Regions from separate parts of the Halomonas sp. KM007 genome, predicted to be linked through region 1. Evidence: predicted binding sites of a transcription regulator. Region 1 holds the regulator's gene; each other region holds the start of a gene.

Region 1 (7,515 bases):
CCGGACTACATGCATACCCACGCCGACTGGATTACCGACCGTCTGGGCGGACATGGCGCCGTTCGCGAAATTTGCGACACGCTGCTGACCAGCCAGGGGCACTGGGACGCCGTGCTCGACACTTACCTACACGGCTCCACCTGAATGGGCATCAGGGTGAAAAAGCGCGTCTGGCTGACGGGGCTGGTCATCACCCTGGGGGGACTGCTGGTTTGGCTGGACCCCCGCGCGCCCCAGCAGCGCGAGGTAGATCCTGAGGCTCAGGCTCAGGAGCCCGGACACGTGCTGGAGAATGCCGAGATCACTCTGTTTGGTGAAGATGGCACTCTGCAACAGTCGCTGGTCGCGCCGCGACTGGTACATACCCCGCAAGCGGCGATGACCAACGTCACGTCACCGCGCGCCACGCTGTTCGATAGTGAACAGCGTGAGTGGTTGGCGGTTGCCGATACCGGTACCCTGAACACGGACACCCAGGCGCTGACGCTGGCCGGATCGGCACGGCTATTGGCACCAGACGAAGGCTGGCAGCTGGATACCGACCTGCTGCATTATGATGGCCTGGCACGTCATGCCTGGAGCGATACCCCCGTAGTGCTGCAGCAGCCGCCCCAACGTATCGAGGCATCCCGTATGGATGTCTGGCTGGACGATAGTCGTGTCAGCTTGATCAATAACGTGCGCGGCGTGCATCCGCCCGCCCCCCACTCTTCTCAGGAGTCGCCATGAACGCCCTGCTTCGTACGGCACTGCTCGCCCTTGCCGTTCCCATGGTAGTCGTAGGCGCGCTGCCTGCTACTGCTCAACAACAAGCCCCTATCGAAGTAGAGGCCGACCGCCTGGACTTGGACCAGCGCGCGGGCACGGCGGTTTACTCTGGCAATGTCGATATTCGTCAGGGTGAAATGCAGCTGCGGGGAGAGCGTGTCGAAATTCACCGCAACCAGGCCGGCGAACTCTCCCGGGCCGTCGCCACGGGCGAGCGTGCCTACCTGCGCAATCAACTGGAAGACCAGACGACGCCCATGGAAGGCTGGGCGCGCCGCATCGTCTACCACGTGTCCGAACGCCGCGTCGAGCTCATCGACCAAGCCGAACTGACCCAGCAAGGGGATCGTTTCCAGGGGGGACGGCTCGAATACTTCATCGACCGCGGGGTGGTGCAAGCGCGCTCTGATGTCAGCGGCAGTTCGCCACAGCGCATCCGCATGACCCTGCAGCCCGAACAATAGCGAGAGGACGCCCCGTGACAGCGATGACCCCCGACACCGCAGCGGTCAAGACACTCCATGCACAGCATCTGGCCAAGAGCTACAAACGCCGCCGCGTGGTCAAGGATATCAATCTGGAAATTGCCCAGGGCAGCGTGGTGGGCCTGCTGGGCCCTAACGGCGCGGGCAAGACCACCTCGTTCTACATGATCGTCGGCCTGGTGAAATCCGATGCTGGCAAGGTGGGCATCGACGATCTCGACCTGACCCGGGCGCCCATGCATGAACGCGCGCTGGCGGGTATCGGCTACCTGCCCCAGGAAGCATCGATCTTTCGCAAGCTGTCGGTGGCCGACAACATCATGGCCATTCTGGAAACGCGCCGGGAGCTGGACCGCAATAGCCGAGAAGCGAAGCTCGAATCCCTGCTGGAAGACTTCCACATCACCCATATTCGCGACAACCTGGGCATGAGCCTGTCGGGCGGCGAGCGGCGACGGGTGGAAATTGCCCGCTCGCTGGCCACCGAGCCCGCCTTCATTCTACTGGACGAACCTTTTGCTGGCGTCGACCCCATTTCCGTGGGCGATATCAAGTCGATCATACGCGCGCTCAAGAAGCGCCATATTGGCGTGCTGATTACCGACCACAACGTGCGTGAAACCCTGGATATCTGCGATATTGCCTATATTGTTGGCGACGGACACATCATAGCCAGTGGAAACCCCCAGGAAATTCTCAATAACCAGAAGGTGCGCGACGTCTACCTGGGCGCCGACTTCCGCCTTTAAATAATGGCCCACGAAGACATTTTATTTAGTGGCATGCTTATTGCACTTGCACCAAACGGAGAGTCGCTCTAGGGTGGAGCTTTCTGATTAACGAGTGGTTCTCAGATGGTCATGAAAGCTTCTCTTCAACTGCGCATCGGCACACAGCTGACCATGACACCTCAGCTGCAGCAGGCCATTGCGCTGCTTCAGCTATCGACGCTGGACCTTCGTCAAGAAATTCAGCAGGCGCTGGATGCCAACCCCATGCTCGAACAGGAGGATGAGTTTGGCGAACAGGCGGTCAGCGAGCCTCAGGAAGCCGAGTGGGCAGACAGCATTCCCAACGAGCTCTCCGTGGACAGCGACTGGTCCGACACCTACCAGGACATGGGCAGCGCGGGCGGCAGTAGCGAAGGCCCGGACTTCGAGCGCCAGGCGGCCGGGCAGAGCCTTCACGGGCACTTGCTCTGGCAACTGGCCATGACCGACTTCTCTGCGCGTGAGCAAGCCATTGCCGAGAGCCTCATCGATGCGCTGGATGCCAACGGCTATCTGACCCAGCCGCTCAACGACATCCGCGAGGGGCTCAAGGCGCAGGGCCACGATGGCCTGAGCCAACGCGAGGTCGAAAACACCTTGCTGCGCCTGCAGCAGTTCGAGCCTACTGGCGTGTTCGCCCGTGACCTGCGCGAGTGCCTGATGCTGCAGCTGGCCGCGCTACCCGAAGACACTCCGCTGTTGATGCCCGCCAAGCGTCTGGTACGCCAGTTTCTCGAAGCGCTGGGCAAGGACGACATGCGCCTGCTGAAACGACGCCTGAGCCTCGATGACGAGCAGCTGGACGATGTCATTCGTTTAATCCGCAGCCTTGACCCTCGCCCCGGAAGCGCCTACGGCGTCACCGACGACAGCTATGTGACGCCGGACCTGGTGGTACGTCACGATCACGAGGGCTGGCATCTGGAACTCAACCCGGAAGCGCTGCCTCGGCTACGTATCCAGCCCGACTACGCCAGCCTGATCAAGCGCGCCGACAAGAGCCAGGACAACCAGTTTTTGAAAGAGCACCTCCAGGAGGCTCGCTGGCTGATCAAGAGCCTGTCGAGCCGCAACGACACGCTGCTGCGCGTGGGGCGCGAGATCATTGCCCGCCAGATAGGCTTCCTCGAGCAGGGTGAAGAGGCCATGAAACCGCTGATTCTGGCCGATATCGCCGAAGCGGTGGAGATGCATGAGTCGACCATCTCGCGGGTCACTACCCAGAAATACATTCATACCCCGCGCGGGGTGTTCGAGCTCAAGTACTTCTTCTCCAGCCAAGTCAGCGGCCAGGAAGGTGGCGACAGCCATTCCAGCACGGCCATTCGAGCACGCATCAAGAAACTGATTCAGGACGAGCCTCCGGGCAAGCCACTCTCCGACAGCCGTCTGGTCACCCTGCTGGAAGCGGGCGGCATCACCGTGGCCCGCCGCACCGTGGCCAAGTACCGTGAGTCGATGGGTATACCTTCGTCGAGTGAGCGCCGTCGTTTACGCTAGTTAAACGCTCTCGCCCAACAAACTCTCGACGAGGGCTTTGCAATGGCCCAAAAAGGGTTACAATCGAAGTACAGTCCGATGGATAAGGAGCACGTCAATGCAAGTAAACATCACTGGTCATCACGTTGAACTGACTGACGCCTTGCGTGACTACGTAAACGAAAAGCTGGAACGCGTTGAACGTCACTACGACAACATCACGACCGTCCAGGTCACCTTATCTGTTGAAAAGGAGCGCCAGCAAGCCGCCTGCACCCTGCACGCAGCAGGAGCCGACCTTCATGCCGAAGCGCTGGACAACGACATGTACGCAGCCATTGACGCCCTGGCGGACAAAATCGACCGTCAGCTCGTAAAACACAAGGAAAAAGCACAAGCCCGCGCCCAAGGCGCTGGCGTGCGTTAACCCGATGATGTTGGAAACCATTCTCCCCCCGGAGCGCGTGCTGTACGACGTGCCCGGGGGCAGCAAAAAAAGGGTGCTGGAGTTTTTCAGCACCTTTATCGCTCAAAACACGCCCAGCCTGGATAGCCAGGAAGTCTTCAGTCGATTGATTGGCCGTGAACGGCTGGGCAGTACCGGCATCGGCAATGGCGTGGCCATTCCCCACGCACGCAGTCCTCACTGCAGCACGCCGATTGCTGGGTTTCTCAAGCTGGCCGAACCCGTCGACTTCGATGCCATCGATGGTGACCCCGTCGATCTGGTGTTCGTGCTGCTGGTACCCGAAGAAGCCGATGATACGCATTTGGCGCTATTGGGTCAGGTCGCCACGATCATGAACGACGCAGCCACACGCCAGCAATTGCGCAATGTCAGCAGCCAGCGTGAACTGCTGACGCTGTTGACCGACAAGATTCGCGAGCAGGCTGCCTAGCGCAGCCTTTGCCGGGCAGCAAGGCCGACGGTAACCCTCTATTCCTTCTCAAGCCAAGAGAGATGCGCTATGCAGCTGGTGATCATTAGCGGCCGTTCAGGGTCCGGTAAGTCCATCGCCCTACAGGCGCTGGAAGATCTTGGCTATTACGCCATCGACAACCTGCCTGCCATGCTGCTGGGCTCGCTGGTCGATGAACTGCGTCAACAGGGCGGACGTACTCATTTGGCCGTCAGCATCGATGCGCGCAACTTGCCTACTGCACTGGAACAGTTGCCTGCTCTGCTGGAAGAACTACGCCAGCGTCAGATCCGTTTTCAGGTCATCTACCTGACCACGGACGCGCGCATTCTGCTGGAGCGCTACTCGGCCACCCGTCGGCGCCACCCGCTGACCCGGGATAGCGACATGACCCTGGAAGAGGCCATCAACAAAGAAGAAGAAACCCTGCTCGAGATTCGGGACCTGGCTGACCTGCTGATCGACACGTCGCGTCTTTCGGTACACGACCTACGCCGCCGCATCACCGATCAGGTTGCTCATCAGCGGCGTGACCAGTTGACCCTGACGTTCGAATCTTTCGGCTACAAACGGGGCGTACCCATGGATGCCGATATCGTGTTCGACGTGCGCTGCCTGCCCAACCCCTACTGGGACCCCAGCTTGCGGCAGTTCACCGGACGCGACGCCAATATCAAGGCCTTCTTGAGAGGCTACCCCATCGTCGATGACATGCGTGACGATATTCATGCCTGGCTGGAGAAATGGCTACCTGCTTACCAAAGCAGTCAGCGCAGCTATATGACCGTGGCCATTGGCTGTACCGGCGGACAGCATCGCTCTGTCTACATGGTCGAGCAACTGGCGCAATCGCTGGTCAAGCGCACTGGCGCTATTCAGCTCAGACACCGGGAATTGGGCTTGCAGTACACGCTGAGCGAATTACCCGCTACCGTCGATGCCGCTTCTTCCACCCCTCCCAGCGACACGAAGTCGCCCTGATATCACTCGGCAAAAAGGAATCAGAGTGCCTGAAAGAACCTTAACGCTGACCAACCAACGCGGCCTTCATGCCCGCGCCGCCACCAAACTGGTCAAGTGCGGCCAGCAGTTTTCAGCCCGCATCCACGTGTACAAACAGCAGCAAAAGGCCGATGCGGCCAACATCATGTCGCTGCTGATGCTGGCGGCCCCCTGCGGCACGTCACTCACCATCACCGCAGAAGGTGAAGACGCCGACCAGGCCCTGGATGCCATTCAGGCCCTGTTCGACGCACGTTTCGACGAGGATCAGTAACCCTCGTTAGCTGCCCGCCACCGTCATGGCATCCACCAGCCAGCTGCCGGTATGAATGCTGCCACGCGTATCGGTATCATCGCCAATCCCCATCAGGCCAGCGAACATGGTGTTGAGATTGCTGGCAATGGTGAACTCTTCGATGGGGTACTGTACCTCGCCATTCTCGACCCAGAAACCGGCCGCACCGCGAGAGTAGTCCCCCGTTACGCCATTGACCCCCTGCCCCATCAGCTCGGTGACCCAAATACCCCGCCCCATCTGCTGCAACAGCTCGTGACGCGGTGTCCGCGGGGCCAACAGACGCAGGTTACGCGCTCCGCCAGCGTTCCCCGTCGACTGCATACCCAGGCGACGCGCGCTGTAGGCAGACAGCATGTAGCTGGCGATCCTGCCCTGCTCGATGAAACGGTTATCCCGGGTCTGCACACCCTCGGCGTCGAAGGGTGAGCTGGCCGTGGCGCCGACTTCCATGGGGCGCTCCTCCAGCCCCATCCACTCCGGGAAAAGCGGGCTACCCAGACGATCACACAAGAACGATGCTTCACGATATAACGCCCCGCCCGCCAAGGCGCCCATCAGGTGGCCTACCAGGCCTGCGGCCAGGGTTGGGTCGAACAGCACGGGAAACGTACCGGTGGGCGGCTTGCGCGCACCCAGCCGCCGCAGGGTGCGTGCGGCCGCTTCGCGCCCGACGTCCTCCGGGTCACGCAGCTGTACGGGATTGCGCGCCGACGTGTAGTCATAGTCGCGCTGCATACCCTTGTCATCCTGGGCGATCAGCATGCAGGACAGCGAATGGCTGCTGCCCTTTTGGGTACCTAGAAAGCCATGGCTATTGGCGTAGACCCGCACGCCCTCGCCACTGGACAACGAGGCACCTTCGGACTGGTGAATACCGTCCACGCTGCGCCCCGCCTGTTCACAGCGCAGCGCCAGCTCGATGGCCTGCTCGGTCGAGAGCGCCCACGGGTGGTGCACCTTGAGATCCGGCAACCGGGTCGCCATCAGCGCAGCGTCTGCCAATCCGGCAGCAGGGTCTTCGCCGGTATAGCGCGCAATTGCCAGGGCCTTTTCCACCGTGGCGCGCAGCGAGGCGCTGCTGGCATCCGTGGAAGAGGCGCTCCCCTTGCGCTGGCCAACGTAGACCGTAATGGCGATTCCCTGGTCACGGGAAAGCTCGACGGTCTCGACCTCGCCGAGTCGTACGCTGACGCCCACCCCCTGGTCGACACTGGCGCCTACTTCAGCGGCATCGGCGCCCAGCGTTTTCGCCAGGCCAAGGGCTTCTTCCGCCCGCTGCGCCAGTAGCGCCTGCTGCGCTGCTGCATCAAATGCCTGTGCCATGTGGTCTCCTTTTCGCCTCAATTGCATTGGCGAATCAATGTTATGGTCGCAGCCTGATATAATGCTGCCGACGAATCCAAATCAGTGAGTGTCTGTATGCCTAAGCAACGCCCCGAGCCCCTCGATATTGACGAGCAGGAAGAGCGTCCCAGTAAATCCCAGCTCAAGCGTGAAATGCATGCTCTTCAGGCGCTTGGCGAAACCTTGATTGCCATGAAACCCGCCGAACGAGCGCGTTTTCCGCTGTCTGACGACATGCTGCGGGCCATCGAGGAAACCTCGCGCATCCGCTCCCATGAAGGCCGCCGCCGCCACATGCAGTACGTAGGCAAGTTGATCCGCAAGGAGGATCTAGCCGCCATCCAGGGGGTATTCGATGCCATCGAGCAAGAGAAAGAGCAGCGCGACCATGCCTTCCATCGTCTGGAAAAATGGCGTGATCGGCTGGTCGACGAGGGTGACGACGCCGT
Region 2 (7,515 bases), 1.8 Mb from region 1:
ACTGGCACTTCCCCACCTGGAGATCGAATACGTCTTCCGTACCCCGGGTAACCGGGTTCAATTATTGAACAGCGGTGTGATCGATATCGAATGCAATGCCAGTACGAATACGGCAGAGCGCCGCCGTAGTGCGGATTTTTCGCTGAGCCACTTTTTCGTCTCCGTGCGCTATGTTGCGCTGGCCAAACATGGGTTTGCCACGTTGCAGGATCTGGCGGGGCGCAGCGTCAGTGTGGCGCGGGGAACGGTGAACGTGGGGCAGATCAATCTGGCCAACCGCGAGCAGCGTTTGAACCTGTCGGTAGTGCCGATGGAAACGCTTCAGGAGGCTTTTGACCTGGTCACCCATGAGCGGGTGGCGGCGTTTGCCATGGATGACATTCTGCTGAGCACGATGATGGCAGAAACCGGCAACCCTGCGGCCTATCGCCTGTCGGAAGAGGCGATAACGGCGGAGGAGCCGCTGGGACTGCTGATGCGCCGAGGCGATGACGCTTTTGTCGAGCAGGTGAACCAGGCGCTGCGCCAGATCTATCAAAGCGATGAGATGCTGGCGCTTTACGAGCGGTGGTTCCTGCAGCCATTGCCCGGCAAGGAACTTGCTCTGAACGTGCCGCTGAGCGAAACGCTGAAAAACCACTTTGCCAATCCCCAGGCCTTCCCTCAGATCACCCCTCAGGCTGTTTTACAGGACTAGGCGCGGGCTTTTTTAGCCGTGGCAGTACTGGGGGCTTTCTCGCGTCGTTCGGCCAGGTGCTCTACCTTGCGCTGCTTTTCGTACAGGAAGCGCAGCACTTCCTGGCGGTAGCGGTTGTAGCGGGGGTCGTCGGCCAGCGCGATACGGTTGCGGGGGCGCGGCAGGTCGATGTCGAGAATTTCGCCAATGCGCGCCGAGGGGCCGTTGGTCAGCATCACGATACGATCAGACAGCAGCACGGCCTCATCCACATCGTGGGTGATCATGATGACGGTATTCCCCAGCTCGTCCTGAATGCGCATCACCTCTTCTTGCAGGTGGGCGCGTGTCAGCGCATCCAGGGCGCCAAACGGCTCATCCAGCAGCAGTACCTTGGGCTCCATGGCCAGAGCGCGGGCGATCCCTACCCGCTGCTTCATGCCGCCGGAAATCTCCGACGGGCGTTTGTCGAGGGCATGGGACATACCGACCATGTCCAGATTCTTGAGGATCCAGGCGTGGCGTTCGGCCTTGGTCTTGCGGCGGGCAAAGGTCTTGTTCACCGCCAGCGCCACGTTTTCGTACACCGTGAGCCAAGGCAGTAACGAGTGGTTTTGGAAGACCACGCTGCGGTCGGGGCCTGGCGCATTGACCTCCTTGCCATCCAGGATGACCGCGCCAGAGGTCGAGGAGGTGAGCCCGGCGATGATGTTGAGCAGGGTCGACTTGCCGCAGCCCGAATGGCCAATGATCGAGATGTACTCACCTTTGGCGACGCCCAGGTCGATCTCCTTGAGCACGTTGGTAGTGGCACCTTTGGTGGCAAAGGTCATGTCCACCTGCTCGACGCTTAAATAGTGTGAAGCCATGATCCAATCTCCTGGGTTAGCTTTGGGTGGTGCCACGGGTCACGCACTGGCCGATGAAGGCCACGATGCGGTCAAGAATGAAGCCCACGATGCCCACATAGATGAGTGCCAGCACGATGTCGCTGAGCATGGAGGCATTCCAGGCGTCCCAGATGAAAAAGCCGATGCCCACGCCGCCAATCAGCATCTCGGCGGCCACGATGGCCAGCCAGGAAAGCCCTACTCCAATGCGCAGGCCCGAGAAGATATAGGGTGCGGCGGCGGGCAGCATGATACGGGTGAAATACTCCATGCCGTTGAGGCGAATCACGCGGGCCACGTTGCGGTAATCCTCGGGGATATTACGCACCCCCACCGAGGTGTTGATGATGATGGGCCAGATGGCGGTGATGAAAATCACGAAAATGGCCGAAGGAGTGCTGTCCTGAAACCCGGCCAGTGAAATCGGCAGCCAGGCCAGCGGAGGCACGGTGCGCAGCACCTGAAACACGGGGTCGAGGCCACGCAGGGCCCAGGTCGATTGGCCCACCAGCACGCCCAGGCTGATACCTACCACCACCGCCAGCAGGTAGCCATAGGCCACGCGTTCCAGGCTGGCCAGAATCTGCCAGCCCATGCCCTTGTCGTTGCCGCCGTAGTCGTAGAAGGGATGAATGATCAGCTCCCAGGTATCGTTGAGCACCTGCGAGGGCGGCGGCAGCGCCGCGCCAGGATGGGAGCACAGCGCTTCCCACAGGCCGATCAGAATGGCCAGCACGACCACCGGCGGCAGCACGTTCTTGACCAGGGTATCGCGCAGGCGTAGCAGCACAGGGTGCACGCCTGGCATGGGGGTAGATAGCGTATTCGCTCTTGATGAAGTCGTCATGAGGTTCTCCCAGGCTGCCTGGCTCAGGCCAGCGCCTTGATCTCCAGGCTATCGAGGTAGGCTTGCGGGTTTTCCGGATCGAAGACCTTGCCGTCGAACAGCGTTTCGACGCCGCGAGAGGTGGAGTCCGGAATGTCTGCCGAGGCCACGCCGAGGGCGTGAGCGGCTTCTCGCCACAGGTCTTCGCGGTTGACCTGCTCGATCAGGGCCGCGCTGTCGAAGTCCTGCGGCAAGTAGCCCCAGCGCTTGTTCTCGGTCAGGAACCACAGGTCGTGGCTCTTGAAGGGGTAGGAGGCGTGCTTGTCCCAGTAGCGCATCATGTGCGGATGGTTTTCCACGACGCGCCCGGTGCCGTAATCGAAGTTGCCCTGAATACGGTCGATGAGGTCGGCATAAGGCGCATGAATCCAGCGGCGGCGTGAGCAGATCTGGGCCATCTCCTCGTGGTTTGCCGGGTCTTCGCACCATATTTGCGCTTCCATGATGGCCATCAGCAGCGCTTTGGTGGCGTTGGGGTGGGCTTCGACGTAGTCGCTGCGCATGGCGAAGGCTTTTTCCGGGTGGTCGTTCCACAGCTCGCCGGTGGTATTGGCGGTGTAGCCGATGCCCTGGTTGATCAACTGCTGGTTCCAGGGCTCGCATACGCAGAAGGTGTCCATACTGCCCACCCGCATGTTGGCCACCATCTGGGCCGGCGGGATGGTAATGGTGGAGATGTCGCGGTTGGGGTCGATGCCCCCGGCGGCCATCCAGTAGCGAATCCACATGTCGTGGGTGCCGCCGGGGAAGGTCATGGCAGCGCTGACTTCGCTGCCTCCACTGCGCTTTTCCGCCAGGGCCTGGGCAAACTCACGGGTATCCAGCGCGACCTTGAGGTCGGCGTACTCATCGCCCACCGAGATGCACTGCCCGTTGAGATTGAGGCGCGCCAGAATGCTCATCGGCACGGGAATGTTGTTGGGGGTCATGGCACCGCTGGCGATCAGGTAAGGCATGGGCGTCAGGATGTGTGCGCCATCGATCCCGTTACGCTGGGAACCCAGCACCAGGTTGTCTCGGGTGGTCCCCCAGGAAGACTGCTTGAGAACTTCCACATCGGTCATGCCGTGCTTGGCAAAAAATCCTTTTTCATCGGCCACGAACAGCGGCGCTGCATCCGTCAGCGCAATGAAGCCGAGTTTGGCCGACGTGGTTTCCAAAGCGCCGTTGGCAAAAGCCCAGCTCATGGGCAGGCTGCTGAGCACGGCAGAGCCTCCCACCACGGCGGCGGAGCTTTTGAGAAAGTGGCGACGTTCCGGTGAGTGGGACGAAGTGATTTTTTTGCGCATGACACGGTTCCTGCCCTTTGGAGACAAAAACGGCGCCTGCAATCAGCCCCGTTGAGGAGCTGTTGCAGACGCCGTTGTCTGTTGATCATCTTTTTTTATCGCCGGGCCCACGTTGGCCCAGTTTGCTATCCCCTTGTCTTGTGCAGCTAACATGCCAAATGGCTTAGTCGTTTTTGCGAAATATCAGCTTTTCAAAAGGTTAGTCATAAGAGTCGAAGAGACGTCTTGTTCTCGAAGGAGGCAGGGATGATGCGGTGCAGCGTAGAAATGGTGCAGTTTTGGCGAAGTTGCACGAAAAAGAAGCAGGATTGTTAGCAAGTTATCAATAACGTCAAACAATGTGAACCCTATTGTCAAGATGGTAACTTCCCAACAGAATGTGATTAACGCATTGAGGCTCGGTAACGGGCATCACATTCAAGGAAAGGGATTTCTCGACTGGGCTGGCAAACGTTGGTTGGTCAGCGAGGGGGTAACATGAACAAGCTATTGGCAAACATCTCGGTAAAAACAGGTCTGACCGTTGTACTGGCCATCTTTGGTGTATTGATCATGGTAGTTGCTTTTATCGCTCATTTATCAGGCGAAAGGGGCGCGCGCTCGCTAGTAGTACTGGATACCATTTCGATGGATCAGATGTTGCCGCTTGCACGTGTTCAACGTTCGGTGGGGTTTTCTCAGTTGGCTTACATGAACGCTGTCGTAGCGGCTAAGGATGGGCAGCGTCAGCAAGCTCAGTCCTATCTGGCGGAGGCCGACGGCTTCTTGCAATCAGCCCAGCGCTACTTTGCCGAGTTCGAGGCTTCGTCCCCCCGTGACATCAATGGCGAATTGGCCGATGCCGTCATTACCGACTTTCATGCGGTCATGCAGCAAGGGCTTGTGCCGCTCGCTGCTGCGGTCACCTCTGGTAATGACGTACAGTTGATGAGTATACGGCAAACCCTTAGTTCTCTTAACCAGGAGTTAATCTCATCGAGCATGGCGTTCAATGACTTCCTCAAGGATTACGGTGATCAATTGCTGGCCAACTATGAACGCGACGTGCAAATGTTCGCTTACATCGATATCGCCGTGATCATCGTTGCGCTTTTGACCATCGTGCTGGTGCGTATGGCCATGGTGAGGTCTATCGTCAAGCCGCTGGACGAGGCCGTGGTGCATTTCGAGCGCATTGCCGAAAATAATCTGTCAACTCGCGTGGACCTGCGCGGCAGCAATGAAATTGGCAAGCTGTTCAGCGCCATGCAGCGCATGCAGAGTGGTCTGGCGGCCACGGTAGCGACCGTGCGCGACAGCAGTGGCTCGATCTACATCGGCGCACGAGAAATTGCCGGGGGCAACGCGGATTTATCGTCCCGCACCGAGCAGCAGGCGGCCTCCTTGCAGGAAACCGCCGCCAGCATGGAGCAGTTGACCCAAACCGTGAAGCAGAACGCCGATAACGCACGTCAGGCCAGCACGCTGGCCAATGATGCTTCGGGTAAGGCGGTAGAGGGCGGCGACGTGGTCGATCAGGTCATCTCGACCATGCACGGGATTTCTTCGAGCTCCCAGCAGGTGGCCGATATCATCAACGTGATCGACTCGATTGCCTTCCAGACCAATATCCTGGCGCTCAATGCCTCGGTCGAGGCTGCCCGGGCAGGCGAGCAGGGGCGCGGTTTCGCGGTCGTCGCCAGCGAAGTACGCAACCTGGCCAGCCGCAGTGCCGAGGCGGCCAAGGAGATCAAGCGATTGATCGATGCTTCCACGGCGCAGGTCAATGAAGGCTCTCAACTGGTAGAAAAAGCCGGTGCCACCATGCGGGAAGTCGTCGGGTCGGTACGCCGAGTCACCGATATCATGGACGAAATATCGGCAGCCTCCCAGGAGCAGAGCGCGGGCATCGAGCAGGTCAATCAGGCCGTCGCTCAGATGGATGAGGTCATCCAGCAGAACGCAGCGCTGGTGCAAGAAGCTTCTGCGGCGGCCAGCTCGCTGGAGGAGCAGGCCGAGCGGTTGGAGGGCGTGGTGGCGGCATTCCGTCTGGAGCAGGGTAGCGAGCGTCGTCAGCCCGCGCTGACTACCCCGCAGCCCCGCGGCGAGCTGCTGCGCCCCCAGCTTACGGGTAAGCCGAAGTCCAACGCGGCCGCCAGTGCCGAGCAGGAGTGGGAAGCGTTTTGATAGGCTGACGTTATCTCTATGAGCCACAGAGCCCCGCCACCGTAAACCGGTGGCGGGGCTCTGTGTTTGGCACCTGCATGGTTAAGCAGCAAGCCGACTTTTCAGACAGAGCCTAGTTGAGCGCGCTGGCCACTTCCTCGATTTGCAGGGCCAGGCTATGCAGGCCGCCGCCAGAGAGGTACCAAAGCGCAGGGGTGAGCATCACCAGCTGGGCGTCCGTGCCCGCTTCCGTCCATTGCTGGCGAAGCTGCTCGGCGTCTGCGGGCTCGTTGCCAATGGCCGCACTGCGGTCGATCACCAGCACGATCTCAGGGTCGATCTCGGCAATGGCGTCAGCGGAAAGCGGCGTAAAGGTGCGTTCGCCACGTACTTCGGGGGTCACGCTCTCGGGCATCTCCAGGGCAGCAATGCCCAATACTTCATGAACCACCGGGTGCTGATTGAGCATCAGGTTGCCACCATTATGGGTGACCACCAGCGTCGTCGGGGCATCCTGCAATGTTTCCCGCTGGCGCTCGATTTCGCTATTCAGCGTCTGCAGGGCCTCTTCGGCTGCGTTTTCCACCGCCAGTTGGCTAGCCATTTCACGCACGTTGCGCTCGACGGAGTCAAGATACGCCTCACCGGTCACGCTGGCATCGAACAGCGGGGCGATCTCGCCCAGCGCGTCGGCCCACTCTGCCTGGCGGCCGGTGTGTACGATCAGCGTCGGGTTGGCCTCTGCCAGTGCTTCCATGTCGGGGGAGCGCAGGCCGCCGATGTCGGTGTAGCGGTCGGCGGCATACTGTTCGAGGTAGCTCGGTAAGCTGGCTTTGGGCACGCCCACCACCTGTTCACTCACCCCCAGGGCGGCCAGCGTATCCAGGCTGCCTAGATCAAACGTGGCAATGCGCTGGTCGGCGCTCGCGCCGGCGCTGGTCAGCAGTAGTGCAGTGGCGATGGCGGTTACTTTCATGAGAGGCCCTTTTTTGAGGAACACAGCTTTGAGAAACACAGCTGTTCTTTGAGAAATATAGCTATATGCAATAATTTCTCATCATCTCAGCAAGCAGCGGCGTTGTCGCGTGTTGAAAGGGGAACGGCACGTTGCAGAAAATGCGACCGCCTCCGTAGAGGCGGTCGTGGTGGCGCATGGTGATCAAGCAACCAGGCGACTAAGAGGCGACGCGGAAGGGGTTGCGCGGGTCGTCATCCCAGGCGAGGAAGGGCTTGCCGGTTTCCTGGGGCACCATGGTGATGCAGTTCTCCACCGGGCAGGTGATCTGGCACAGGTTGCAGCCCACGCACTCGTCTTCGATGACCTCGTAGCGGCGCGCGCCGTCCTGCTCGGTGAGCTTGGCAATCGACTGGTGAGAGGTGTCCTCGCAGGCGATATAGCAGCGGCCACACTCGATGCACAGATCCTGGTCGATATGGGCGATGGTCTTGAAGTTGATGTCCAGGTGCTTCCAGTCGGTGGTTTGTGGCACCGCCTTGCGGGAAAACGCTTCGATGGAGTCGTAGCCCTTCTCTGCCATCCAGCGGGAGAGGCCGTCTTTCATTTCCTCCACGATTCGGAAGCCATTGAGCATGGCAGCGGTGCACACCTGCACGCTGCCCGCGCCCAGG
Region 3 (7,515 bases), 1.8 Mb from region 1:
GCTACCCGCCACCGCCAGGGTGAAGGGCGTCTTTCATACGGACGATGGCTGGAAGCAGCTCAACCGCGCCGAAGGCACCCAGAGCGTGGCCGCCAGTGCCTGGCGACAAGACTCTCGGTTGGAGGTGATTATCCCTGAAGGCACGCTGCCCCTGGCTGATACGACGCTTCCTGATCAGCTACGCGCTTTGGGGGCCTGGCGGTAAGGGACATTGCGCGCGTACGGCCTGCTCCATTTCCTCCACCGACATGGGTCGCCCGAACAAATACCCCTGAAACGCATGGCACCCATGGGCCATGAGCCATGCCTGATGCGCCGGGGTTTCGACCCCCTCGGCGATGACATCCAGGTTCAGGCTCTTGGCCAGAGCAATGGTACTTTCGACGATGGCGGCATTGGCACTGCTCTCGAGCACCTGCTGGACGAAGGACTGGTCGATCTTCAACTGATCCAACGGGAGCTGTGCCAGATACGCCAGCGACGAGTAGCCGGTGCCGAAGTCGTCCAACGAGAAGCGAACGCCGCGCGCCTTCAGGCTCAGCATCTTGTCGCGGGCATCGTCTCGGGCGTCGACGAACAGCGTTTCGGTGACTTCCAGCTTCAACCGCTCGAGCGGGGCTCGGGTGCGCTGGAACACCTGCTCCACTCGATGTAGAAAATCGCTCTCGCGGAACTGCAGAGGGCTGATGTTGACTGAAATGGTCAGCTGTTCGAACCCCGGCTGGCGCTGCCAAGCAGCCAACTGGTGGCAGGCCGCCGCCAGCACCCACTCGCCTACGTCGTTGATCAAGCCGGTGCTTTCCAGTAGCGGAATGAACTCGCCGGGCGACACCAGCCCGCGTTCAGGATGGTGCCAGCGCAACAGCGCTTCGACGCCCACGATGCGCCCCTGTTCATCCACCTGGGGCTGATAGTGCAGCTGCCACTGCTGGTAATCCAGCGCCAGACGCAGGTCAGCCTCCAGCCTGACTCTGGCCAGCAGCGCGGCCTGCATGGAGGGGTCGAAAAAGCGTAACGTGCGTCGACCACTGGCCTTGGCCTGGGAAAGCGCCATGTCCGCCTGCTGCAGATAATCATCGACACTGCGCTGGCTGTCGGCCATGACGGTGATGCCCACGCTGGCCGTGACCAACGCCTGCTCATCCCCCACCTGGATCGGGGTATCCAGCGCTGCCATCAGCTTATTGGCAATGTGTTCGGCCAGCGCCTGCGTTTTACGCGGGCTGCCGTCCACTCCCTCGACCAACACGGCAAATTCGTCGCCGCCCAGTCGCGCCAGAGTGTCCGTATCGCGCAGCATCTGGCCAAAACGACGTGCCACGTTCTGCAACAGCCGATCACCGATATGATGCCCCAGGGTATCGTTGACATGATTGAAGCTATCCAGGTCCAGCAGAATCAGCGCTCCGCAGCGCTGGTGGCGATTCAGCTCCTTGAGAGCCACGCCGATTCGGTCGATGAACAGGCGACGGTTGGCAAAGCCGGTCAGCGGATCGTAGAACGCCAGCTGATGAATTTCCTGCTCGGCCGCCTTGCGTTCGCTGATGTCACTCATGGTGGCCACATAGTGGGTCAAGCTGCCGTTGCGGTCGTGCACGGCACTGATGGTCAGCCACTCGGGAAACAGCTCGCCGTTCTTGCGCTGGTTCCAGATTTCTCCCTCCCAGCTTCCCGTGGAGAGTACGCTGCGCCATAAGCGTCGGTAGAAGGCGGCATTGTGGTGCCCAGAGCTGAACATGCGTGGGTTCCTGCCCACGACCTCTGCATCACTGTAGCCGGTGATGCGCTTGAAAGTGTCGTTCACTTTCAGGATCGTGCCCCGTGCATCGGTCACCATGATGCCCAAATGTGCCTGAAATGCAGCGGCAGCAATTTGCAGCTCCACTTCGGCGCGTTTTGCGTCTGTTACCTCACGGGTCACGGAAAGCGCTCCTTCTAATTCGTCCGGTTGTTGGGTGCTGCTCACCAAAGGGCTCAAGGTGGCATGAAAATCGTGCGACTGCTAGCCCAATGGCAGCGAATACTCGAACGTGGCCACCTGACGAGTGCGCTGCACCTGCCGGAACACGTCAGGCATCCCGTGGGCGCACCTGATAGAGTGAAAAAAAGACAGAGGAAGATACACCAGCCCGGAACACGGGTGGGATTGTTAAAGTGTGACGCGATGCTTTTTTGATGTATATCAATTTTTAGCACAATAGAGCATCAAAAACGGCATATCGGTATAGCAGGCAAGGCAACGAGGCAGCCATGGCATCTCTGGGGCAAATGAGTGATTACGAAATACGCCTGGTGCGTATTTTCAAGACCGTGGTGGAGTGCGGTGGCTTCACCGCTGCAGAAACGGCGCTGGGCATCAGCCGCTCGGCCATCAGCCAGCACATGAGCGACCTGGAGAGCCGACTGGGGTTTTCGCTTTGCCAGCGAGGTCGCGGTGGGTTCAGCCTGACCGAAGAAGGCAAGGAGATTTACCAGGCCGGCCTGACCCTGCTGACCGCCCTCGAAACCTTCAAAAGCGATGTCAATGCACTGCATCACACCATCAAGGGCGAGCTGAATATCGGCATCACCGATAACCTGGTGACGCTACCCGCCATGAACGTTACCCACGCCCTGGCGGCGCTGACGGCACCCAACCATGCGGTGACCGTGAATATTCATATGGAACCCTCTGACGCGGTGATCCGGGGCGTCATGGATGGGCACCTGCACGTCGGGGTGGTGCCTGCCGTGAACCTGCCGACCAGCCTGGAGACGCGCTGGCTTTACGACGAGCCGTCATACCTGTACTGCTCGGCCGAGCACCCCTTGTTTCCACAGGCCGACGAGAGGCTCGAAGCAGGCGACATTGCCCAGCACCCTGCCATACAGCCCCGCTACCCGCTACCGGAAAAGGCCCGCCAGGCCCACGAAGCACTCAATCGTCGAGCCTCTGCGTCAGACCGAGAAGGCGGCGCCTTCCTGATCCTGACCGGGCGCTTCATTGGCTTTCTACCCGAACACGTGGCTGCCCAGTGGGTCAGCGCAGGCAAGATGCGCGCCCTGCTGCCCCAGCACTACGCGTATCGCATCCCGTTCGTGCTGATTACCCGCCATGACCGCCGCCCCAACCGCGTGGTGGATGCCTTCCTGGGGCTGGTGAAGGAAGCCAACTAGGCTTTGTACGAAAAGTCGGCGAGCGATGTCCAGACAAGGCAAAAATCGGCGAAAAGACGGAGTTTACAAGGTGTAAATGAGTACTTTGAGCCGATTTTTAACGCCGTATGGGCGAGCATAGGCAATTTTCGTACAAAGCCCAGCGGCGCAGCCCGCCAGGCTCTGCCCGACAGCTGACTGCGCCATGCGCTACCGCATCAAGGCTGGCGAGCCGCCTCGCTGGCCATCAGCGGCACAGGGCCTGCCTGGGGAGACGACGCCAGCGTACGGCTGGCGACGTAGTACACCAGCGCCCCCAACGCCGAGCCCGTGAACCAGCCGTAGTCATAGAACCAGTTCATGGTACCGGTCAGCAGCGACAGCAGGGTCAGGCTCACCGGAATGCCGAAGGCAATGAATCCGGCGATATTGACCGCGGGGTAAGCCTGGTGGTCCATGTACAGGCTAGGCACATCCAGGCGCTGGCGTTTGATCAGGAAATAATCCACCGCCATGATGCCTGCAATCGGGCCCAGCAGGCTGGAGTAGCCCAGCAGCCAGTTGGAGTACATCTGCTCCAGTGAAACGCCCTGGCTCACCACCCCCGCCTTTTGCAGCAGGTCGTAGCCCATCAGCAGCACCCCCACGGCGCCGGTCATCAGCACGCCACGGGTTTGATTGATCAGCTTGGGGGCAATGTTCTGAAAGTCATTGGTGGGTGAGACGATATTGGAAGCGGTGTTGGTCGAGATGGTCGCCACGATGATCAGCAGCATGGCCATGATGACCCAGAAAGGGCTGTCGATATAGCCGATCAGGCGCACCGGGTCGGCCACGGTTTGGCCTACCAGAGTTTCCGAGGCGGCAGTCAATACCACGCCCAGGGCAGCAAAGAAGAACATGGTCAACGGCAAGCCCAGGATCTGCCCGACGATCTGGTCCTTCTGGCTCTTGGCGAAGCGGCTGAAATCAGGAATGTTCAGTGACAGTGTCGCCCAGAAGCCCACCATGGCCGTCAGGCCAGCAAAGAAATAGCCATACACCGAAGCCCCTTCCGGGCGCGACGGCGGCTGGGCCAGCAGTTCGGTCATCGACATGTGCGGCCACGCCCACATCATCAGTCCGATCCCCACGGCCAACAGCAGCGGTGCCGCCAGGGTTTCTAGCCACTTGATCGACTCGGCCCCGCGAATCACCACGTACAGGTTCATGGCGCCAAACACGAAGAAGCCAATCACCTCGCCGACGCCCCCCAGCGCCGCCCAGGCGGGAAACAGCGCCGACAGCAGCAGGTGAATGGCCAGCCCGCCAAACATGGTTTGAATGCCAAACCAGCCGCAGCCCACCAGCGCCCTGACCAGGCAGGGCACGTTGGAACCCAGGATGCCAAACGAAGAGCGCAGCACCACCGGAAAGGGAATGCCGAATTTGGTGCCGGGAAAAGCGTTCAGCGTTAGCGGAATCAGCACGATCACATTGGCCAGCAGAATGGCCAGTAGCGCCTCGCCAACGCTCAGCCCAAAGTAGGCCGTGAGCACGCCGCCCAGGGTGTAGGTAGGCACGCAGATCGACATACCGACCCACAGCGCCGCAATGTTCCATTTACTCCAGGTACGCTCTTTTGCTTCGGTAGGCGCAATATCGTCGTTGAAGCGTGGGCTTTCACGCACATCGTCTTCCACTGCCAGTTCGACCAACCCCTGCTGATCGATCATTCGAGATTTAGCTGCCGTCATCGTTGTCTCCTCAGCCTCGCCATTGCCTTTTTATCTTCAAAGGTTCAACAGGTTGCGCAGCAATAAGCGTGCCCAAAACCACGCGCTCACCGCTAACTCATTGAACACAAAGCTGACTAAACAGACATATATAAAGACGAAGCCCTCTGTATCATTGTTGTTATAGTCACGGGAATTAAAACCTCCTAAACAGGGTAGCGACACATTCATAAAACGCACCATAAGAATGCAAAACACCAATATAAAAACCAAAAAATAAAACACAAATCATTGATTTAAAAAAATAAAAATGAAACGCCATAATAGTGCAACACCTCACCAAATTGATAAAAACGGCCAATAAAAAACTTAAAAAACAGCAAAAACAGTTACTTGAAAGACAGCCAGGCTTTTCATAAAAACTTCTTGCAAAACGTCTTCAACCAGCGCTATGTTCAAAAAGCTGTCTATCTTGACAGCTTTGCTAACAATTATAAGTTTCGACCATGAGTCGATGTCATGACACGCCTAGCGATCTTTTCTGCCACTCATCGATACCGGCAGAAAAGCCACCCATAGCTGGCCTCCCATCCATTCGGAGGTCGTCGCGTTATGACAAAAGAGGGGTAGTCCATGCAGAAAATGAAGATTGGCCTGATCCAGATGGCCCTGAATACCAGCACAGATCAGGAACCCGGCGTCATTCGTGACGCGATGAACGAAGCGCACCTGCCCATGATTCAGCAAGCCGCCGAGCAAGGCGTGCAGGTGCTGTGCTTTCAGGAAGTGTTCAATCAGCCCTATTTTTGCCCCAGCCAGGATAGCAAATGGTACGCCGCCGCCGAGCGAGTGCCGGAAGGCCCCTCCTGCCAGATGATGCAAAAGCTCGCGGCAGAGCACCGCATGGTGATCATCGTCCCTATCTATGAAGAGACCGAGACCGGCGTTTACTACAACACCGCCGCCGTGTTCGATGCCGACGGCAGCTACCTGGGCAAATACCACAAGACACACATTCCCCAAGTGGCTGGCTTTTGGGAGAAATTCTTCTTCAAACCAGGCAAATCCAACTGGCCGGTTTTCGATACCGCCTACGGCAAGATCGGCGTGTACATCTGCTATGACCGCCACTTCCCGGAAGGCTGGCGGGCATTGGCGCTCAACGGCGCCGACGTGATTTTCAACCCTTCGGCCACGGTGGCCGGTCTTTCCCAATACCTCTGGGAGCTTGAGCAACCCGCCTCTGCGGCTGCCAACGGCTGCTTCATCGCCGCTATCAACCGGGTTGGCACCGAGGCGCCCTGGAATATCGGCGACTTCTACGGCTCCAGCTACATCGTCAACCCACGCGGCAAGATCGAAGCCCAGGCCAGCGCCACGGAAGACGAGCTGCTGGTGCATGAGATCGATTTAGACATGGTGCGCGAAGTGCGCAACAACTGGCAGTTCTTCCGCGACCGCCGCCCCGAGACCTACACCCGCCTCACCGACGGTGAATGATTCTGCTGGCTAAACACAACGACAGGAGCGAACCATGAGCTTATTGATCAAGGGCGGCACGGTGGTCACCCACGCCGACACTTACCGCGCCGATGTGCTGTGTGTCGATGGCAAAATCCACGCCATTGGCACCGACCTGGACGTGCCGGAAGGCTGCGAGATCGTCGATGCCAGCAACCAACTGGTGATGCCTGGCGGCATCGACCCCCATACCCACATGCAGATGCCCTTCATGGGCGCGGTGGCCAGCGAAGACTTCTACACCGGCACCGCCGCCGCCATGGCGGGCGGCACCACCACGATTATCGACTTCGTGATCCCCAGCCCCGGCCAGTCGCTGCTGGAAGCCTTCGAGACTTGGCAGGGCTGGGCGGAAAAAGCCGCCACTGACTTCGCCTTCCACGTGGCGATCACCTGGTGGGATGAGAGCGTTAAAGAGGAAATGGGCACCCTGGTACGCGACCACGGGGTCAACAGCTTCAAGCACTTCATGGCCTACAAGGGCGCCATCATGGCCACCGATGACATTCTGGTGGAGAGCTTTTCCCGCTGCCTGGAGCTGGGCGCGGTGCCCACCGTGCATGCCGAAAACGGCGAGCTGGTCTACCACATGCAGCAAAAACTGCTGGCCCAAGGCATCACCGGGCCGGAAGCCCACCCGCTTTCCCGCCCACCGCAGGTGGAAGGCGAAGCCGCCAGCCGCGCGATTCGCATTGCCTCCACCCTGGGTGCGCCGGTCTACCTGGTGCACGTCTCCACCAAAGACGCGGTGGATGAAATCGCCTACGCCCGCCAGCAGGGCCACCCGGTGTTCGGCGAGTGCCTGGCGGGGCACCTGGTGATCGATGACAGCGTTTACCAGCACCCGGACTGGGCCACTGCTGCCGCCCATGTGATGAGCCCGCCTTTCCGGTCCAAAGGCCACCAGGAAGCGCTCTGGCATGGCCTGCAATCTGGCAATCTGCAAACCACCGCTACCGACCACTGCTGTTTCTGCGAAGAGCAGAAGGCCGCCGGGAAAGATGACTTCACCAAGATCCCCAACGGCACTGCGGGTGTGGAAGACCGCCTGGCCGTGCTGTGGGACGAAGGGGTGAATACCGGCAAGCTCTCGCCCCAGGAGTTCGTGGCGGTCACCTCCACCAACACCGCCAAAATCTTCAAC
Region 4 (7,515 bases), 1.1 Mb from region 1:
CGCGATTTGGCGGTAGGTTGGGCACCGCCACCCTGTCAGGGGGCGGTGCTCTGTCGCTGGCTTACCAGGATTTATAAGGCAGGAACTTGCCGTTCAGGGTGAGCAGCACGCGGTCGCCCTTGGGGTCTTCGATCTTTTCCATCTCCATGGTGAAGTCGATGGCGCTCATGATGCCGTCGCCAAACTTCTCCTGCACCACGTCTTTCAGCGTTTCGCCGTACACGCCGACCACTTCGTAGAGCCGGTAGATGAAGGGGTCTTGGGGGATCGCCTCATCCCACGCCTTTGTTGGGAAGGCCGTGAGCGCGGTGGCCACATCGCTCTCTACTTCTAGCACGTCGCAAAGCTTATGGGCGACATCTGCGCTGGCGCTGTTCATGCCGTAACACGCAGAGGCAACCCATACCGGTGACATGCCCACAGCGCTGGCAATGTCGTCCCAACTCATTTTTTTACGGGCCTTGGCAGCCAGCAGGGTATGACGCATTTCGAGCTTATCCATGACGGACCTCCTTGGGAGTGAACTTCACTAGGTTTTCTTGTGGTTCGGTGGCAGGGGATGCCGGGGTTGAATCAGTGGTGGCCTCGGCATCCTCGAGTTGCACCGGGTTGACCGGCGTGGGATAGCGCAGGCCTTGGCCGTCGAACTCCTGGGTGCGCAGCTCGCTGGAGCGGTTCACCAGGAAATCGACCAGGTAATTACGAATTTTGTAGAAGTGCGGGTGTTTGACGATGCTCGCCCGCTGGCGCGGCCTAGGTAGGTCAATCTCCACTGCTTCGGCGATACGCGCCTGGGGGCCGTTAGTCATCAGGAAGATGCGGTCGGCCAGTAAGATCGCTTCGTCCACATCGTGGGTGATCATGAACACGGTTTGCTGATCCTGGCTCCAGATTTTGATCAGCTCGTCTTGAATCACCCCACGGGTCAGCGCATCCAGCGCGCCAAACGGCTCATCCAATAGCAGCAGTTTGGGCTTGGTGGCAAACGCCCGGGCGATGCTCACCCGCTGGCGCATACCACCGGATAGTTGGGAGGGCTTACGGTCCACCACCTCTTTCAAACCGACCATCTCCAGGTACTTCATACTGTGGTCGGTGACTTCCCGGTCGCTCCACGCTTTCCAGCGGGCGCGTACGCCGAAACGAACATTTTCCAACGCGGTGAGCCAGGGCAGCAGACTGTAGTTTTGGAACACCACGCCGCGCTCAAGGCCAGGGCCGCTGATCTCTTTGTTCTCCATGACCATGGAACCTTCCGAGAACTGATCCAGCCCGGCCAGCGCGTTCATGATGGTGGACTTACCGCAGCCAGAGTGGCCGATGATGCACACGAATTCGCCTTTCTCGAGCTGAAAACTGATGTTCTCGAACACCGTCAGCGGTTCCGCCTCTTTACTGGCGCCGGGGAAGCGCTTGGCGGCTTTTTGTACCTCTACAAAAGCATGACTCATGGTCGGCTCCTTATTCGGCGTAAGTGACAAAGCGGGCAATATAGGCAAGCGACATATCCAGCAGCATGCCCACCACGCCGATCATCAGGATGGAGAAGATCACGCTGGTTAAATCGAGGTTGTTCCACTCGTTCCAGACGTAGTAGCCAATGCCGGTGCCGCCCACCAGCATCTCGGCAGCCACGATAACCAGCCAGGCGATGCCAATGGAGATCCGCATGCCGGTCAGAATGGTCGGGGCCGCGGCGGGCAGAATGACCTTGAAGGCCGTTTTTAGCGGCGACAGTTCATGGGTGCGTGCCACGTTCACCCAGTCGCTGCGTACGCCGGCCACGCCAAAGGCGGTATTGAGCAGCATCGGCCAAATGGAACAGATAAAGATCACGAAGATGGCCGAGGCTTCGGCATCCCGAATGATGAACAGCGCCAGAGGCATCCAGGCCAAGGGAGAAATCGGCCGCAAGACCTGAATGAACGGGTTGAGCGCTTTATACGCCAGCGGTGACATGCCAATCAGAAAGCCGATGGGGATCGCCACCACGGCGGCCATGAGATAGCCGCTGAGCACGCGGTAAAGGGAGTAACCCAGTTGGATGCCGATCCCCTTGTCGTTGGGGCCTGCATCATAGAAAGGATTGGAAAGCTGCTCCCAGGCCCGCTCGAAAATCGCCGACGGCGGGGGAACGCGGGCCGTTTCATCGGCCCCGCCCAGCAGCAGCTCGTATTCGCTCAGCTCTTCCGTGCCGCCCATCAGCGGCGAGCGGTCGAGTCCTTCCCAAAGCCCCAGCAGTACGGCGAGCAGGACGAAGGCTAACAAGCCAGCGCGCACGTTCAGGCTGATGTTCCAGTCGGTGGTGGTGCGGTCCATAATTAGCTCCTGCGGATATCAAAGCTGGCCAGATACCCTTCGGGGTCGGTGTAGTCGAAGGTCTTGCCCATGATCTGGTAGTTGCGCGAGGTCTCTTCGGGGGCGTCGTAGCCCAGCTCGTTCATCACCGTGCGTGCTTCGCTGGCCAAAAAGACATCCCGGGCAATCTGCTGATAATCGACGCTGCCCTCGATGTAGCCCCAGCGCTTCATCTGGGTCAGGATCCAGACGGCCATGGATTGCCAGGGGAAGGGGTCGAAGTCGATCCGGTCCGGCACGTTCTGAACATTGCCCAGGCCATCGGCAAAGCGCCCTGTCAGCACCTGCTCGATCACCGTGACCGGCTGGTTCAGGTAGTTGGTCGGGGCAATGGCCTCGGCGATTTCCGAACGGTTGGCCGGGTCGGAAGAGTATTGGGTGGCATCGATGATCGCCCGCAGCAGCGCGCCGTAGGTGTTGGGGTTTTGCTGGGCAAAGCGAGCGCTGGTGGCAAAGGCGCAGCACGGGTGGCCGTCCCAGATCTCCTTGGTGAGCAGATGAATGAAGCCGATGCGCTCGAACACGGCGCGCTGATTGAACGGGTCGGGGGAGAGAAACCCATCGATGTTGCCCGCGCGCAGGTTGGCAACCATCTCGGGGGGCGGAATGACGCGAATCTGAATGTCCTGATCCGGGTCCAGGCCATGCTCGGCCACGTAGTAGCGCAGCAGGAAGTTGTGCATGGAGTACTCGAAGGGCACGCCGAAGGTGAAGCCTTTCCACTGCTGCGGGTCACGCTTGTCCTGGTGGTCGTTGTGCAGCACGATGGCTTGCCCATTGACGTTCTCGATGGCAGGCGTCACGAAGGCCCGCTGGGTCGAGCCTGCCCCCAGGCTCATGGCCAGCGGCATGGGGGAGAGCATGTGAGCGGCATCGTACCGATCGTTCAGCGAGTTATCGCGAATCAGCGCCCAGCCAGCGGTCTTGATCACATTGACGTTCAGGCCGTAACGCTCATAGAACCCCATGGGGTGGGCCATGATGATGGGCGTGGCGCAGGTGATCGGAATGAAGCCGATGTCCAGCTCGGTTTTCTCCAGCGGGCCCAGGCTCTCCTTGACCGCCGCCTTGATCGACTCCATGGGCAGCAGGGTGGCCAGGGCCGCTGCCGCGGTGCCGCCACCCACCAGCTTCATGAATTGCCGACGGTGCATGTCGCTATGGCCAAAGATGCCGCGAACCAGCGCGCTCTCCACGACCCGGTCCATGATCTGTTCGGCATTGCTGGGTGGCGCTTCGCCACCGGCCAGGGTGGCCTGATGGGAAGGTACGCTGGGGCGGGCAGGGTGGCACTGGTGGCAATCACACTGGCGGCCATGGATCAGCGATTGACGGTGATCGAAAGGGTTGCCGAGACTGCTGTGGTCATTGTTCTCTTTCATGGGCGTTCACCTCTCAGGAGCAAATGGGCTTCTAGCTGCGCCGTCTTGGTGCGAAACAGAGCGTTGCGGCACTGTTTCGGTAGTGCGACTTGTGTGCCACAACTGTCCGTTTTGTTTAAAGATTCATAAATTCAATGAGTTGTGGTGTTTGGTGGAATCTTGGAGGCCATGCTTGAAAACGACGATTTTTCGTTAATAACGATATTTCGTTGTTTAAATGACGAAATATCGTTATTGGCCCGTTGTTTGTATGGGTAGTGGGTATGTCGCCGCCATCGCCAGGAGATGCAGATGCCCCCCATGACGACCGAGCCGTTGATGAGCGAGCCGTCGCTTAGGCTCATGGCCAGCCATGCCCCGCTGGCCATGCTGGTGATCGACCCGCTGGCCGATGAGCTGGTGGCTGCCAATGCGTCTGCCTGCCAACTGTTGATGCTGGAAGAGGGCGATTGGCGAGCGTCGCCGTTCAGCCATCGGTTGAGTGCCTCCTTGCCGCTGTGGGTCAGCTTTACCGATGAGGTATTGACTACCGGGCAGGCGTGGTCGGATGACCTGGTGGTGCTGGACAGCGTGCGTCAGCCACGCCGGGTAGAAGTCTTCGGTGAGCGTTTGCCGGACCCCCCGCGGCTCTTATTGACCCTGATCGACCGGCAGAAGGCCGAGCAGCGGCGCGCCCGCGCCGAGCTGGGGCGTCAGCATCGCCAGGGGGATGTAGGGTGGCAGCGCGTCGAGCAGGTGTTCGAGCGAATCGAAAGGCAGAACCAGCTGATTCTCAGCGCCGCCGGAGAGGGCATCTACGGGCTGGATGCGCAGGGCAGAACCACTTTCGTCAATCCAGCGGCCGAGCGCATTCTGGGCTGGAGCACCGAGGACATGGTGGGCCACGATGCGCATTTGATGTTTCACCATACCCATGCCGATGGCTCTCATTTCCCTGTGCAGCAGTGCCCCATTCATGCTTCGTTCAGCGATGGCCAGGTGCACCACGTCGACGATGAAGTGTTCTGGCACAAGAACGGTGAGGCGATTCCCGTCGAGTATACGAGCACCCCCATTTTCGAGATGGGGCGGCTGGTGGGGGCCGTGGTGCTGTTTCGCGATATCCGCGAACGCAAACGGGCAGAGCAGCAGCTGCGCGATGCCCTGGAGGAGGTCGAGTCGCTGAAGCGGCGGCTGGAGCTGGAGAACGAATACCTCCAGGAGGAGATCAAGGCAGAGGTCAATCACCGCAATATCGTGGGCAACAGCCCGGCGGTGGCCAAATTGATCCAGCAGATTGCCATGGTGGCACCGACCGGGGCCAACGTCTTGATCAGCGGTGAGTCCGGCACGGGCAAGGAGCTGATCGCCAGGGCCATTCATGCTGGGAGTGGGCGCAGCGACCGGCCGCTGATTCGGGTCAACTGTGCCGCCATACCGCGAGATCTGTTCGAAAGCGAGTTCTTTGGCCATGTCAAAGGGGCCTTTACCGGGGCGATGCAGGATCGTCCGGGGCGTTTCGAGCTGGCCCACGGCGGCACGCTGTTTCTTGACGAGGTAGGAGAAATTCCGCTGGAGCTGCAGAGCAAGCTGCTGCGCGTATTGCAGGATCAGCAGTTCGAGCGAGTGGGGGACAACCGCACCCGCGAGGTGGACGTGCGCGTGATTGCGGCCACCAACCGTGATTTGAAAGAGATGATCGACGCCGGGCATTTCCGAGAGGATCTCTATTTCCGGCTCAACGTGTTTCCCATCGATTCAGTGCCGCTGCGCAAGCGCATCGAGGACGTGCCCTTGCTGGCGCGACATTTTCTGCACCGCGCCTGCTTGAAGTTCAACAAGCCGGGCGTGCGTATTCCCCCCGCCCAGTTGGAGCTGCTGACCCTCTACCCATGGCCTGGCAATATCCGCGAGCTCGAAAACGTCATCGAACGACAGGTGATCGTGACCCAGGACCGCCGACTCTGCTTCGACGACCTGTTGCCGCCGGAGCCCAGTGTGCCGGGGCAGGTCATGGCGGAGCGTGACAAGGGCGCCGAGCCTCTTGCCGAGACACCGATGACCGAACAGGCGCTACAGCAGCACCAGCGGGACAACGTGCTGAAGGCGTTGGCATCGACACAGGGCAAGATCTCTGGCGCGGGTGGGGCGGCGGAGCTATTGGGCGTCAAACCGACGACGCTGGCCTCCCGGTTGCAAAAGTGGGGCATCGACCCGCGTCGATTCAGGCGTCGTGAATGTAAAAAGCCCCCTGCCAACGGTGCATTGGACTAAGGTAAAAGGTGCTGGGCTGGGCAGGCACTTTGTACACACAAATTCGCCAAGTTCAAGGCTAGCATACATACATGAATGTAACTATAATGCCCACTCTTTCAGACTGGCGCTGCGCATCTTCCAACGTTGACACCTAGAGGCAATCCCATGCGACTAGCACACTGGGCAGTCAATGCCCCTTTACGCCCCTTGCTACTGGCCGTGCTGACCTCCTCCTTCATTCTGCCTGCCCAAGCGGCCGACCTGGTCACCATCACCCGCGATGCGTTGAACAACAACGCTGCCCTTGCCTCGGCACGCGCCGAATTTTCTGGCGTAGAGGCGGGCCGGGACGTGGCGCGCGGCGGCTTGCTGCCTCAGGTGAATGCCTCCGGTAGTGTCGTGCACAACCAGCAGTACGAAAGCCAGGCCGCGGTGGGGGTCAGCGATGACCGTTACAACACCGCATCGCTGTCGTTGGAAGCGACCCAGGCGCTGTTCAATGCCGTGACGCGCCAGGAGCTCAATCAGGCCGAGCGCCAGATCGATCAGCAGGTCTACCTTTTGGCCGCGACGGAACAGCAGCTGCTCATCGACGTGGTCAGCGCCTACTTCGATATTCTGCGTGCCCATGAGGTGCTGGAAGCGCGTCAGGCGCAAGAGCGCGCCATTGGCCGCCAGCTGGAGCAGGCTCGCGAGCAGTTCGAGGTCGGGCTGATTGCGATTACCGAAGTGGAAGAGGCGCGGGCCAGCTTCGACCAGTCTCGGGCCGACCGCATTGCCGCCGAGAGCAGCCTGCAAGTGGCGTTCGAAGCGCTGGAGCAGTTGACCGGGCAGCGTTACGCCAACATCGATGCCTTGGGTGACGCCATGCCGATTGCGCTCCCGGCGCCCACCGACCGTGACTATTGGGTCGACCAGGCACTGGAGCGCAACCCGCAGGTACTGGCCCAGCGGGCAGGCATCGAGCTGTCTCGGACCGGTGTGGAAATCGCCCGGGCAGGGCGTCTACCCACCGTGCAGGCGTTCGCCAACTATCAATACTCGGAAAGCGACAGCGATGTGGTCAGTGGCTACAACTCTTCTAGCCAGGTAGGCGTTTCCGCCAACCTGCCGATTTACACCGGTGGCAGCACCAGTGCGCGTATTCGCCAGGGCACCTTCCAGCTCGAAAGTAGCCAGTACGACTTCGAGTCCCAGCGCCGCACCACGATTCAACAGGTGCGCTCGCTGTACACCCAGGTCAGCAATAACGTGGAAACCGTGGATGCTCGCCGCCAGGCCATCGTGTCTACCCGCAGCGCTCTGGAAGCGACGCGCGCAGGCTACGAGGTGGGTACCCGCAATATCGTCGATGTGCTGAATGCCGAGCAGAACCTCTATAACGCCATCGCCAGCTACGCCGAAGCGCGCTACGACTACGTGGTGAATCTGATGTCGCTGCGCCAGCAGTCGGGCATGCTGGACGTGGCGGCCATCGAGGAAGTCAATGCCTGGCTGACCGGTGACAGCGTCAACTTCACCCTGCCTGAAAGCAACGCGC

The links. The regulator sigma-54, encoded in region 1, starts transcription at its own class of promoters, with help from an activator protein. The targets are predictions, from matches to a motif close to TGGCACNNNNNTTGCTNT.
Region 2: RVM27_RS10945 (CmpA/NrtA family ABC transporter substrate-binding protein) is a predicted target of sigma-54. The motif match lies at 3,881-3,898, and genes of this name have one in related genera.
Region 3: RVM27_RS10980 (NCS1 family nucleobase:cation symporter-1) is a predicted target of sigma-54. The motif match lies at 4,928-4,945, and genes of this name have one in related genera.
Region 4: RVM27_RS14165 (CmpA/NrtA family ABC transporter substrate-binding protein) is a predicted target of sigma-54. The motif match lies at 3,822-3,839, and genes of this name have one in related genera.

What each region holds. Positions count from the first base shown of each region.
Region 1 is NZ_CP136131.1:469,680-477,194, forward strand. It holds gene RVM27_RS02285 (KdsC family phosphatase) at 1-144, shown strand, start outside; gene lptC (LPS export ABC transporter periplasmic protein LptC) at 145-729, shown strand; gene lptA (lipopolysaccharide transport periplasmic protein LptA) at 726-1,232, shown strand; gene lptB (LPS export ABC transporter ATP-binding protein) at 1,256-2,002, shown strand; gene RVM27_RS02305 (RNA polymerase factor sigma-54) at 2,108-3,523, shown strand; gene hpf (ribosome hibernation-promoting factor, HPF/YfiA family) at 3,621-3,929, shown strand; gene ptsN (PTS sugar transporter subunit IIA) at 3,934-4,401, shown strand; gene rapZ (RapZ family nucleotide-binding protein) at 4,471-5,403, shown strand; gene RVM27_RS02325 (HPr family phosphocarrier protein) at 5,429-5,698, shown strand; gene pmbA (metalloprotease PmbA/TldD family protein) at 5,705-7,045, opposite strand; gene yjgA (ribosome biogenesis factor YjgA) at 7,142-7,515, shown strand, end outside.
Region 2 is NZ_CP136131.1:2,319,279-2,326,793, forward strand. It holds gene RVM27_RS10930 (amino acid ABC transporter substrate-binding protein) at 1-697, shown strand, start outside; gene RVM27_RS10935 (ABC transporter ATP-binding protein) at 694-1,545, opposite strand; gene ntrB (nitrate ABC transporter permease) at 1,562-2,413, opposite strand; gene RVM27_RS10945 (CmpA/NrtA family ABC transporter substrate-binding protein) at 2,437-3,741, opposite strand; gene RVM27_RS10950 (methyl-accepting chemotaxis protein) at 4,219-5,907, shown strand; gene RVM27_RS10955 (substrate-binding domain-containing protein) at 6,020-6,862, opposite strand; gene preA (NAD-dependent dihydropyrimidine dehydrogenase subunit PreA) at 7,062-7,515, opposite strand, start outside.
Region 3 is NZ_CP136131.1:2,329,421-2,336,935, reverse strand. It holds gene RVM27_RS10995 (CobW family GTP-binding protein) at 1-205, shown strand, start outside; gene RVM27_RS10990 (putative bifunctional diguanylate cyclase/phosphodiesterase) at 179-1,921, opposite strand; gene RVM27_RS10985 (LysR family transcriptional regulator) at 2,251-3,156, shown strand; gene RVM27_RS10980 (NCS1 family nucleobase:cation symporter-1) at 3,354-4,871, opposite strand; gene RVM27_RS10975 (nitrilase-related carbon-nitrogen hydrolase) at 5,484-6,350, shown strand; gene hydA (dihydropyrimidinase) at 6,385-7,515, shown strand, end outside.
Region 4 is NZ_CP136131.1:2,987,874-2,995,388, forward strand. It holds gene cynS (cyanase) at 62-502, opposite strand; gene RVM27_RS14155 (ABC transporter ATP-binding protein) at 495-1,451, opposite strand; gene ntrB (ABC transporter permease) at 1,462-2,319, opposite strand; gene RVM27_RS14165 (CmpA/NrtA family ABC transporter substrate-binding protein) at 2,322-3,740, opposite strand; gene RVM27_RS14170 (sigma 54-interacting transcriptional regulator) at 4,032-5,993, shown strand; gene RVM27_RS14175 (TolC family protein) at 6,141-7,515, shown strand, end outside.